Regions from separate parts of the Thermoanaerobacter brockii subsp. finnii Ako-1 genome, predicted to be linked through region 4. Evidence: a T-box and tRNA genes for the amino acid it is inferred to sense, from the RefSeq annotation. Region 4 holds a T-box; the other regions hold tRNA genes.
What was found. A T-box is a leader RNA that pairs with one kind of tRNA and senses whether it is charged. The one in region 4 lies ahead of leuS (leucine--tRNA ligase), so its partner is inferred to be a tRNA-Leu.
Positions count from the first base shown of each region.

Region 1: it has a tRNA-Leu gene. The T-box ahead of leuS (leucine--tRNA ligase) is inferred to sense a tRNA for this amino acid. The anticodon was not compared.
Region 2: it has a tRNA-Leu gene. The T-box ahead of leuS (leucine--tRNA ligase) is inferred to sense a tRNA for this amino acid. The anticodon was not compared.
Region 3: it has a tRNA-Leu gene. The T-box ahead of leuS (leucine--tRNA ligase) is inferred to sense a tRNA for this amino acid. The anticodon was not compared.

Region 1 is NC_014964.1:1,679,135-1,682,338, forward strand. It holds gene tig (trigger factor) at 1-1,150, opposite strand, end outside; tRNA gene THEBR_RS08375 (tRNA-Leu) at 1,324-1,408, opposite strand; gene thiW (energy coupling factor transporter S component ThiW) at 1,551-2,042, opposite strand; gene thiM (hydroxyethylthiazole kinase) at 2,035-2,829, opposite strand; gene thiE (thiamine phosphate synthase) at 2,831-3,204, opposite strand, start outside.
Region 2 is NC_014964.1:1,493,892-1,497,095, reverse strand. It holds gene THEBR_RS07475 (peptide ABC transporter substrate-binding protein) at 1-1,043, shown strand, start outside; tRNA gene THEBR_RS07470 (tRNA-Leu) at 1,117-1,201, shown strand; cyclic di-AMP (ydaO/yuaA leader) riboswitch at 1,381-1,511, shown strand; gene THEBR_RS07465 (C40 family peptidase) at 1,517-2,656, shown strand; gene typA (translational GTPase TypA) at 2,774-3,204, shown strand, end outside.
Region 3 is NC_014964.1:1,056,928-1,060,131, reverse strand. It holds gene THEBR_RS12775 (peptidoglycan-binding protein) at 1-1,078, opposite strand, end outside; tRNA gene THEBR_RS05095 (tRNA-Leu) at 1,447-1,535, shown strand; gene THEBR_RS05090 (ABC-ATPase domain-containing protein) at 1,594-3,204, opposite strand, start outside.
Region 4 is NC_014964.1:2,002,777-2,005,980, reverse strand. It holds gene THEBR_RS09955 (ABC transporter ATP-binding protein) at 21-746, shown strand; gene THEBR_RS09950 (ABC transporter permease) at 743-1,495, shown strand; T-box leader at 1,562-1,767, shown strand; gene leuS (leucine--tRNA ligase) at 1,827-3,204, shown strand, end outside.

The sequences.
Region 1 (3,204 bases), 320 kb from region 4:
CTTTTAATTTATTTTCTAATTCTTCCTCTGTAACTTCAATATTTTCCACTTTGGCAATTTTGTCTATGACAAGTTGAGTTTTTACTCTATTTAAAGCTCCATCCCACATCTCTTTTCTTAAATTTTCTAAAGTCTTCCCTGTAATTGATAAATAGCTATTTAAATCTAAACCTTGATATCTCAAATTATAATCTAAATCCCTCAAAGAAATATCTATTTGCCTTTCCACCATAACATCTGGTATATCAACTTTTGCGTTTTCTACAACTTTCATTACTGCTTTCTCTTTCATTTCATTTTCTGCTTCTACCCTATTTTTTTCTTCTAATTTCTTCCTTATATCAGCTTTTAATTCATCTAACGTTTCAAATTCACTTACATCTTTTGCAAATTCATCGTCTAACTCTGGCAGTTCTTTTTTATTTAAAGCCTTAAGAGTGACTTTAAAAACAGCTGATTTGCCTCTTAATTCTTCTACTCTATAATCTTCAGGAAAAGTAATATTTACATCAAAAGTCTCATTTACATTGTGGCCTATTATTTGGTCCTCAAACCCGGGAATAAAAGTATTGCTACCTAATTCTAATTCATAATTTTCAGCTTTACCGCCTTCAAAAGGCTTACCATCAATAAATCCTTCAAAATCTATTACAGCAATATCTCCGCTCTCAGCCGGTCTTCCTTCTACAGGCACAATCCTCGCATTTTGCTGTCTTAATTTTTCTAATTCGTATTCTACATCCCCATCGTACACATTATACTCTATTTTTTCAATTTCTATGCCTTTATATTCACCTAATTCTACTTCAGGCATTACAGGTACTGTTGCCTCTAAAATCAAATCTTTCCCTTTCCCAATTTGTAAAATATTAATATCTGGGTAATCAACAGGTTCTAAATTAAACGTTTTAAGAGCTTCCTTATACGCCTCATCAAAAACATACTCTACAGCATCTTCATAAAGGACTCCTTCACCATAATATCTTTCTACAATTACTCTCGGAGCCTTTCCTCTTCTAAAGCCGGGTACATTAAATTTAGATGCATTCTTTTTAAAAGCAAAATTTAAACCCTCTTCAAATTTTTCACTCGGTATTGTAAGTTCAATCGTCGCAACACTTTTCTCTAATTTTTTAAGACTCACACCCATTAAGCAAATCCTCCTATTCTCTTTCTTTCGTATAAAGTCTTCTAAACTTATAATATTATAACATAAAAAAACGGTGAATCAAACTCAAGTTGTTGTAATTTTATGCAAAAAAAATAATGCTTACTGCATTATTTTTCTGTCAAATATATATTTTTCTTCCTTAAAATTTTTATTGGTGCGGGCAAAGGGACTTGAACCCCCACGTCGAAAGACACCAGATCCTAAGTCTGGCGCGTCTGCCAATTCCGCCATGCCCGCATATTAATATGGTGCACCATTAGGAACTCGAACCATAGAGTAAGAATCTGTGCAAAGTAATTTTATCAGAGATTTATTGCCATGTCAAGAGTGCTATTGCAAATGGATGTTTTTTAATAATACAGTTTTTGTATTAGTATATTTAATTGCTATAATCCAACTTCTTATATTTTCCTAAAACCAATACCACTACATATCCTATAACCGAGCCTATTGTACTGGAAAGCGAAAATGGAATGACAAACATAAAAGCCGCACCGGAACTTCCAAGTATATACTTAGCTATAGGATAAGAAAGCAAAGCCCCTATAATGCCTGTACCTATAACTTCTCCTATAGAGGCAAAATAAAATTTACGTGTAAATCTATAAAGATATCCAGCAATGAACGCACCAACCATTCCTCCTGGAAATGCCAAAAGCGATCCAACACCAAGGATGTTCCTCAAAAGTCCTATAATAAAAGCTACTTCTAACGCTCCCCAAGGGCCCAAAAAAACTGCTGAAATAACATTAATAGCATGTTGAACAGGTGTAACTTTGGCAGCACCTACACTAAACCATACATATTGAGAAGCAAAGGTGCCTATAGCAATAATAAGTGCCATAAAAACCATACGATGTATTTTATTCATACTCCACCTTCTTATCTTTTTCTATTATCTCCGGCGTGAGATTATATATCTCATCAAAAAATGTCACTTTAAAACTGCCGGGCCCTTTGACATTGCTGCTTTGAGCGGCTCTTTCACCTGCTATTCCAAAAGCTACAAAAGCTTCTACTGTAGCTGCAAAATAATCTTCACATACTCCGCAGAAGCTCGCTACTACAGAGGTAAGCATACAACCTGTGCCAGTAACAGTGCCCATCATAGGATGCCCATTTTTTACATACGCAATTCTTTTTCCATCAGTAATTATGTCAGTAACACCTGACACTGCTACTACAACGTTGTACGCGTTTGCTAAATCTTTTGCAGCTTCAGAAATATCATCTGCTCCGCTTTGAGATTCTACACCGCGTATCTTCCCACCTTTGCCTGCAAGTATTGAAATCTCAGCACTATTCCCTTTTATCACAGAAATTTTTACCTCTTCTAATATCTTTTTTGAGCTTTGTGTCCTAAGCTTCGTAGCTCCCGCTCCAACAGGGTCTAATATAACTGGTACTTTAAGTCTATTTGCAGCCTTTCCTGCCTTTATCATCGCTTCTACTTGTTCATTTGTAAGAGTGCCTATATTTAAAACTAAAGCATCTGCTGCACTTACCATTTCTTCTACTTCTTCCAAGGCATGTGCCATGACTGGCAATGCTCCTATAGCCAGTGTTATATTAGCACAATCATTGACAGTAACTATATTTGTAATATGGTGAACTAAAGGTTTTTTCTCTCTTAAAATTTTCAACAATTCTTTTTTCATTTCAAATCCTCCTATCATTTATCGCTTTTTTTATAACCTCCAAGAGTTTTCTTGTATTGTTTTCTATATCCCCATAAAATACAGCTGAAACTGAGGATATCCCATCTGCTCCTGACTTTAACATGACTTCATAAGCATTATCCTTCGTTATACCTCCTATTGCAACGACTGGAATAGTAACAGCCTCTTTTATTTTTTTTAACCCTTCTATTCCAATGGCTTCTGCCTCCGGCTTTGTTGGAGTCTTAAACACCGCACCTACCCCTAAATAATCCGCTCCATCCCTTTGTGCCTTTAAAGCTTCTTCCACTGTTCTCGCTGATACCCCTACTATTTTATCACGACCTATTATTTTTCTTACAATATCTGCCGGCA
Region 2 (3,204 bases), 510 kb from region 4:
CCGAGCACCAATACAAGAGCAAGGAAGATATTTTAAATAAAGACATCGTACCTATTGGTACAGGACCATATAAGATATCTTCTTACAGTGTTAGCAGAGAGGTTATTTTTGAAAAAAATCCTTATTATAGAGGCGACAAACCCTATATAGATAATATAGTATTTAAAATTGTGCCTAATGAAAATGCCATGATAACATCTTTTCAAAGCAAAGAAGCAGATTTTACTTTTTTAAGTGACATAGACTGGGATAAATACAAAGAGCTTTCAAATGTAAATATTTATAAATACGTTATGCAAGATTATGTATTTATGGCTCCTAATTATCAAAATCCAGCGTTGAAAGATTCAAATGTCAGGAAAGCGATGTGTTATGGAATAGATACTGACAAAATTTTGAGAGATGTATATTTTGGTCATGGGTTAAAGTCATGCATTCCAGTCCGCCCTGATTCATGGCTTTATAGTAGTAAAATAGTAGCTCATAATTACGATATAAAAGAGGCAAATAAAATATTAGAGGAAAATGGTTGGAATTTAGTTAAAGGGATAAGGAACAATGGAACTTATCAACTTAAATTTGATTTGATAGTAAATGTAAATAATCCTTATTTAATTAAGACTGCTCAAATTATAAAGAATAATTTAAAAAGCATAGGAATTGAAATAAAAATTGTACCAAAAGATTGGGATAATTTACTAAGTTCTGTGTATTCGGGTAAGTTTGATTTGGTGCTAATGGAGTGGAATTTAAGTTATAATCAAGATATGTCTGCGATGTTTATGACAAAAGGCAAAGATAATTTTATGGGTTATAGTAATTCTAAAGTTGATGAAATATATAGTAGAATTTTTTATGATTTAGAAGAAAATTCTTTAAAAGCAGATTATCAAGTTTTGGAACAAGTTTTTTTAGAGGAACAACCTATAATTGGCCTTTTCTATATTGAAGGAGCAGTTATGGCATATGACAATGTAAAAGGTGTGGACCCTACTGGATTTAATGTTTTCGACAATATAGAAAAATGGTATATAAAAAAGTAGTATTAAAAAATAGGTATTGACACTGACCTAAAAAGATTATATAATTCATAGTGTGACGAAATTAAAAAAGCGTGCGGTGGTGGCGGAACTGGCAGACGCGTACGTTTGAGGGGCGTATGGGGTTTCCCGTGTGGGTTCAAGTCCCACCCTCCGCACCATAAATAAATCCGCACCATAAATAAAAGAGAAAAGAGGCGTTAAGCCTTTTATTTTTTTGTCACACAAATTATTAATTTTTTATAAAATATATTAAAAAAAGATTAAAAAGTTTAAGAAAATGTAATGTAAACATTGACTTTGACTGTAGGATATGATAAGATAAGACAAAAGGACAAAATATGCAATCTTGCCGAATCCGAAAGGTACGGAGGAACCGCTTTTTGGGGTTAATCTGCAGTGAAGCTGCAGTAGGGATACCTTCTGTCCCGCACCCGACAGCTAACTCCGGAGGCAATAAAGGAAGGAGATTTGCAGTGGATCAGCGAATAGGAAAGATGATTTTTGGAATTTCTGTGTTTGGCGCGACGCTGATTGGTAGTTCTTTTTTGAACCCAGCGTTTGCAGAAGGATTGGGAGTTGGAAAGATTACGGGAAATTATGTAAATGTACGAACGCAGGGCAGTTTATCAGGAAGCATTATTACACGGCTAAATTTAAATGATACTGTGACTGTGTTAGATCAGCAAAATGGATGGTACAAGATTAAGCTTTCAGATGGAAAAGAAGGTTGGGTTTTTGGAGAGTATTTAGCATTAGTTAATGGCCAAAATGCACCGGTAACAGGAGTTGGTACTGTGACCGGTAGTAGAGTGAACGTAAGAAGTGCAGCCAGTTTATCTGCAAGCATAATAACACAACTTGCAAAAAATACTGTAGTAGATGTTTTAGGAAAGCAAAATGATTGGTACAAAGTAAGACTTTCTAACAACAAAGAAGGATGGATTTACAGTCAATATTTAGCAGTAAAAAGTGTAGATACTACTGTATCAAGAGGAAGTGTTAATAGAACACCAATAGCTGTTGGCATAGTAACAGGTAGTGTAGTAAATGTGAGAAGTGCAGGTAATATATCTGCCAATGTGATAGCACAAGTTACAAAAAATACAAAAGTGGATGTATTAGGAAATCAAAATGGATGGTACAATATAAGGCTTTCAGATGGAAGAGAAGGTTGGATATATGGCCAATATTTATCAGTAGGAACACAAACGATTGTATCAAGAGGAGACGTAGATAGAAGTGTGGTAAACAAGCTTATAGAATTTGCTAAATCTCTTTTGGGAACCAAGTATGTGTATGGAGGTTCATCTCCTGCAGGGTTTGATTGTTCCGGTTTTGTTCAATATGTTTTTAAGAATTTTGATATTAATTTACCAAGAACGGCGAAGGACCAATCTACTGTAGAAGAATATGTAAGTTATAGCAACCTTCAACCAGGAGATTTGGTATTTTTTAAAACTTTGGGAAGTAGTGTGATAAATCACTCAGGAATATATATAGGCAATGGTGAGTTTATACACAGCTCTTCAGGGGCTGGAAAAGTGATAATAAGTAATATAACTTCGGGATATTATAAAGACCATTATACTACAGCACGACGCGTTATAAGATAAGCATAAAAAAAGAGTACTCCAAGGAGTGCTCTTTTTTATATTGACTATTTTTATTCCTTGATATATCATATAATACTGTATACGCGATATAGCCTATTTTATGGAAGGAGATACCTTATGAAATATGTAAGAGAAGATGTAAGAAATATAGCCATTATTGCTCATGTTGATCATGGAAAAACTACTTTGGTTGATGCTATGCTTAAACAAAGCGGTATTTTTAGGGCAAATGAAAAAGTTGAGGAAAGGATTTTGGATTTTAACGATTTAGAAAGAGAAAGAGGCATAACAATTCTTGCCAAAAATACTGCTGTTAGATATAAAGATGTGAAAATAAATATAGTGGATACCCCAGGACATGCAGATTTTAGCGGTGAAGTAGAGCGAGTATTAAAAATGGTAGATGGGGTACTTTTGTTGGTAGATTCTTTTGAAGGACCTATGCCACAGACCCGTTTTGTATTAAGTAAAGCATTGGAACTGGATCTAAAACCTATAGTTGTCATAAATAAAATTGATAGGCCTGATGCAAGGCCTCAGGAGGTTAT
Region 3 (3,204 bases), 950 kb from region 4:
CAACAGCTAAAGAATAATATTTTTGAAAATCCATTACTGCATTTAATGTATTATCATCATAAGTTCCTGTAATATCTTTTGTATAATAGCCTATTTCCTTAAGTAATGTTTGTAATAATTTTACATCATCGCCAGTATCCCCTTTTTTCATATTCCTTGAAAACCCACTGGGATACTGAATTTTTGGTGAGTCTGTAGGTTGAGATGCTTGCTGGTCTTTTCCAGCCAATAAACCTTGTATTGCTTTTTGTGTGAGAGGTCCCACAATTCCATCCGGAGTCAAATTATTTGCCTTTTGAAATTTTATAACTGCATCCCGTGTTATCGAACCAAAATAGCCTGTCGGTGTAGTATTAAAATATCCTAATTTTGCAAGAGCATTTTGAAGCTCTTTTACATCGTTCCCTTGCATTCCATACTTCAAAGTCCTTGTCACTGTACTTTGAGTTTGGTTTGAATTGCTGGAGTTCTGTGTCGTGTTAGTACTTCTATTTACATCTCCTCTGGAAGGTAAACTTACATTTAACTTCTCCGAAATAGCTTTTTGTGTGAGAGGTCCCACAATTCCATCCGGAGTCAAATTATTTGCCTTTTGAAATTTTATAACTGCATCCCGTGTTATCGAACCAAAATAGCCTGTCGGTGTAGTATTAAAATATCCTAATTTTGCAAGAGCATTTTGAAGCTCTTTTACATCGTTCCCTTGCATTCCATACTTCAAAGTCCTTGTCACTGTACTTTGAGTTTGCAGTGAAGTATTAGAAGTTTGAGTTGTTGCCTTAGAAATAGCATTTAATTTATCCATAAGAGCTTTTTCTGTTAACGGCCCATAAATACCATCCGGTACTAAATTATAATCCTTCTGCAAACGCATAACAGCATTCTTAGTAGCTGGTCCAAAATAATCAGTAGGATTAGCAGTAACAAAGTAACCTGCCTTATTGAGATTTTGCTGTAGATGCCTAACTTCTGGGCTGCGCATTCCATACTTTAAAATTGTAGCAGCATAAGCACTATTAGCTAATGACAAAACTAAAGTTGAAGAAAGTAAAACGCTAATTACTTTTTTGTTATTCATTATAGCTTCTCCTCTCCCTTCTTCCCAAGTGTTTCAACTTAGGAAGACATTAAAAATTACGTTTTTTTAGATTATGTATATAAAGTAAGAGACACCAATCCAATAAGTTATATCGTCATCTTTTTAAAATACTTTACTAAGTATTCCTGCGTTCTTTACATAACCTAATATTCTACACTAATCATTAAAAATCCTGCTTTTTTTAAAAAAATCTCCGTAGAAAATTCTTCCATATGTTGAAAATAAGAAGGCTTTTAAAAAATAATGTCGAATTTGAATAGATTACAAATAAAAACACCTACACAAAAATATAAAAAGGGTATTGAATTTTTTACTGACCTGTGATAATATATCAAATGTAATAACTCGCCGAAGTGGTGGAATTGGCAGACGCGCTGGACTCAAAATCCAGTGGGGCTCACACCCCGTGTGGGTTCGACTCCCACCTTCGGCACCAATTAGAAATGAAGGATTAGCCTCCTCAAGCGAGTTCGGTGTTGCTGGGGAGGTTATTTTTATTTTACAGTAAAGCTTCGCAACCTATTTAATGCAGCAGCTACTTCCTGAAGTCTTGGCAATGCCAAATTGCCCGGATGCTTACCATAAAAAGAAGATACCTCGTCCAGTCCTTTTTCGTATATATCCTTATATACCTTTTTTAATATTTCCTTTATACTGCTTTTTTCATCTACATATTTACTAGCAATATAGCGTATTATCTCCCCTATTGCATTTGTTTGACTTTTGTCTACTAATTGTTCCACATAATCCAATTCGATTTCTTGGTATCCAAATCTAATAGTATCCTCATCTTTTGACTTTATCTTTTTGCCTTTTACCTCAAGCCCTTTTTTAAGAGGAATTCTTGGTTTTATAACTATAGGCTCATTATTTCCCTCAACTTCCCTATTTGTTTTAAATTGTTCAGCAATTTTCTTTGCCTCTTGTGTCACATCATAAGGTCTATAGTTGTGCATTTTAATTACGCAATTTGCAACATCAAAATAATCTCCACTGCCACCCATAACTAAAATCGTAGAAATGCCATTATCTTTATATAGCTGTTTTACTCTATCAATAAAAGGAGTTATAGGTTCTTCTTTTTTTGCAATCAGTTTTTGCATCCTCGCATCCCTTATCATAAAATTAGTAGCTGAAGTATCTTCGTCCAAAAGCAGTAAGCTAGTGCCTATTTCTATCGCCTCAATAATATTTGCTGCTTGAGAAGTACTGCCACTGGCATTTTCGGTAGTAAACCTTGTGGTATCTACGTTATTTGGCAAATTATTTATAAAAGGACTTATGTCTACTTTTTCTATCCTTCTGCCATCCTCTGCTCTTATTTTTACTGCATCAGCTACAGTTATAACAAACTCTCTGCCATCACCTGGTATGTGATTGTATACCCCTTTTTGAATAGCTTGTAACAAGGTAGACTTGCCGTGATAACCGCCGCCCACAATAAGCGTAACTCCTTCGGGTATTCCCATCCCCGTTATCTCTCCTCGATTTGGAAGTTGAAACTTAATCCTCAAGCTATCCGGCGACTCAAAAGGTACTACATTACCGCCTTTTAAAGGTCTATCACTTATGCCGCTTTCTCTAGGAAGAATCGCACCATCAGCCACAAAAGCCACAAGCCCTCTCTCTTTTAGTTGACTTCTAAGGTAATCTTGGTCTTCCACTGTCTCAACCCATAGCCATATATCTTGTACGTCGAGGCTCTTTTTTAAAAGACTTTTTTCTACAATTTGAGGTAAAAATTCAAGAAATATTCTTTGGGCACCACTGCTATTTATTCGTCTACCAAAAGCAGGAAGTCCTATGCTCAATCTTGCTTCTACATAATCTTTGTTAACTACCATTGCACTTCTTTTAATTATTTGTTGACCACCTTTGTCTATGTAAATATCCCCACTATGTCCTGTACCTTTTAAAGAAGGCAACCTTTTTATAACTTCAAAAACTGACCTTGTCAAAAAATCTTCTAAAGCAACTTGCCTTGAGGGATTGTTATACATGGAAAACTCAAAATCAGCTATATTTTGAGGCACTTTAACCCTTATCCTTGAAGGAGGTGCAAAAGGGTCTCCCTGAACATGGTCAATATACAGTATAAATTTTTC
Region 4 (3,204 bases):
TTACAATAGAGGTGATTTATGTGAATAAAATAGAATTTAAAGAGGTAAGCTACAATAGTTTTGGAAAAGAGATATTAAAAAACATTTCTGTAAAGTTTGAAGGTGGAGCAATACATACTATTGTCGGCCCTTCTGGAGCTGGAAAATCGACGCTGATTAAACTGATAAACCGATTGATAGATCCAACCCATGGCAGTATTTTAATAGACGATGTGGATATTAAAACAATAGATGTGATAGACTTAAGAAGGAGAGTTGGAATGGTTTTTCAGCAGCCTCATCTTTTTGAAGGGACAGTAAAAGAGAATATTGAGTATGGTCCAATGCTTAAAGGCGAAAAAAATGTCAATGTGGAGTATTATTTGAGCATTGTAGGATTGAATAGTGAGTATGCTACAAGGAATGTGAAAAATTTATCAGGAGGGGAACAGCAAAGAGTTTCTATAGCGAGAACTCTTGCAAATAATCCTGAAGCTCTTTTACTTGATGAACCTACTTCAGCCCTTGACCCTACTTTTACAGAAATAGTAGAGAAATTGATATTTAACCTAAAAGAAAAAATGAATTTGACGATTATTTGGATAACTCACAACATGGAACAGGCTAAGCGCATTGGAGATTACACAGCACTGCTTAACAAAGGGCAATTAATAGAATATGCTAAAACTTATGATTTTTTTACAAATCCCCAAAATGAAATTACAAAATTGTTTATACAAGGTAAGTTAAAGGAGGAAGTTAAATGAGTGTATTGTCTTTGACATTGGCGTCAAGTCTTGTGCTAATATCAATTTTTGTTTCTTATTACCAAAAGCTGGGGATTGAAAAGGAAATAGTTATAGGTACTATAAGAGCAGTTGTGCAGCTTACAATAGTGGGATACATTTTACACTACATATTTGCTGCAAATAATGCTTTATTTACCTTGGCAATGGTGGCTTTAATGATAGTAGTTGCTGGAAATAATGCTTCAAAGAGAGGGAAGGGCATACCGAATGTTTTTTATTTTATCACTTTTTCAATTGCCTTAAGTGCCGCGATTACAATTTCTCTGCTCATTTTGTTTGGAAATATACATTTTAGACCCCAGGAAGTTATACCTGTATCAGGAATGATAGTAGGAAATTCAATGGTAGCCTCAGGACTTGCTGTTTCAAGGCTAAAAGACGAAATAAAAAATAAGTCAGAGGAAATAGAGGCGTATTTGTCACTTGGTGCAACTTCAAGGCAAGCAGCTCAAAAAGTGATAAAGACAGCGATAAAGACGGGAATGATTCCTACAGTTGACAGCATGAAAACTCTTGGCATCGTGCAACTTCCAGGAATGATGACTGGTTTAATATTAGGAGGGGTAGACCCTATTAATGCAGTTAAGTACCAGATAATGGTTACTTTTATGCTGGCATCAACAGTTTCGATTTCTTGCTTTAGTGTTACTTTTCTCACCTATAGAAACTTTTTTACTAAGTACCATCAACTTGTGTCTGATTTATAATAATATTGTTTAAAAGGATATTGCATTTATTTTTCTTTTGTAATAAAATAATGTACAAATCTATTTGTAAATGCGATGAAGTGGAGTAGTAAGCATGATAAGCTTTCAGAGAGCCGTTGGTTGGTGCAAAACGGTAGCTTCTCCTGCTGAAACTCGCCACGGAGTAGGTATACCGAAGTTTAGTAGGTATACACGGTTACCGCCGTTACAGGTTCGAGTGGGCGTATGCCAACAAGAGTGGTACCGCGGAAGTGAAGTCTTTCGTCTCTTTAAGATGAAAGACTTTTTTTAATAGAGAAAAATAATAAAATTTAATGCAGAGGTGGAGGGTATGGCGTATTCGGTTGAAATTGATAGAAAATGGCAAAAAAGATGGGAAGAGACAAAACTTTATAAGTTTAATCCTAAAAATGTAGATAAAAAGCTTTATTGCCTTGAGATGTTTTCTTATCCTTCAGGTGCCAAGCTTCACGTAGGACATTGGTACAATTATGGACCTACTGATTCTTGGGCGAGAATGAAAAGAATGCAAGGATGGGAAGTTTTTCATCCAATGGGATTTGACGCTTTTGGACTTCCTGCAGAAAACTATGCCATAAAGACGGGAATACATCCTTATGATTCCACCATGGAAAATATAAGGACGATGGAAAAGCAGCTTAAAGAAATGGGGGCGACTTTTGATTGGGACTATGAAGTAATAACTTGCTTACCGGAATACTACAAATGGACGCAGTGGATTTTCTTGAAGCTTTTTGAGGCAGGCCTTGCCTATAGAAAAAAAGCGCCAGTGAATTGGTGTCCCAGTTGTCAAACTGTTCTTGCAAACGAACAAGTTATAGATGGGAAATGTGAAAGGTGCGGCACTGAAGTTACAAAGAAAGATTTGACTCAGTGGTTTTTTAAGATAACTGCTTATGCAGAAGAACTCCTTGAAAAACTGGATGAACTTGATTGGCCTGAGAAGACAAAAATAATGCAGAGAAATTGGATTGGAAAGTCGGATGGAGCAGAGATAGAATTTAAAGTAGCCGGAAAAGACCTGACATTTAAGGTATTTACTACAAGAGCTGACACGTTGTATGGAGCGACGTATGTAGTTATTGCGCCAGAACACGAAATTGTAGATTTAATTACTACAGAAGAATATAAACAAGCTGTTGAAGAGTATAAAGAATACGCGAGAAAACAGAGTGAGATTGAAAGGTTGTCTACTGAAAAAGAAAAGACAGGGGTATTTACAGGAGCATACGCAATTCATCCTCTGACGGGAGAGAAACTCCCTATTTGGATAGCAGACTATGTCCTTGCAACATATGGAACAGGATGTGTCATGGCTGTTCCTGCCCATGATAAAAGAGATTATGAGTTTGCAACAAAATACAACCTTCCTATAAAAAGAGTGATAAAAGGAATTGGAGATGTGGAGGACAGTCTACCCTTTGATGAGTATGGAGTGCTTGTAGACAGTGGAGAATTTGCAGGTTTGAAATCAGAAGAAGCGAGGATAAAAATTGTAGAAAAATTAAAACAAGAAGGTAGAGCAGAGTTTAAAGTAAATTACAGATTGAGGGATTGGCTTGTTTCAAGGCAGAGATACTGGGGCGCTCCAATACCTGTTATTCACTGTGAACGCTGTGGCATAGTCCCTGTCCCAGAAGAAGATTTACCAGTGTTACTCCCTTATGATGTGGAATTTGCTCCAACAG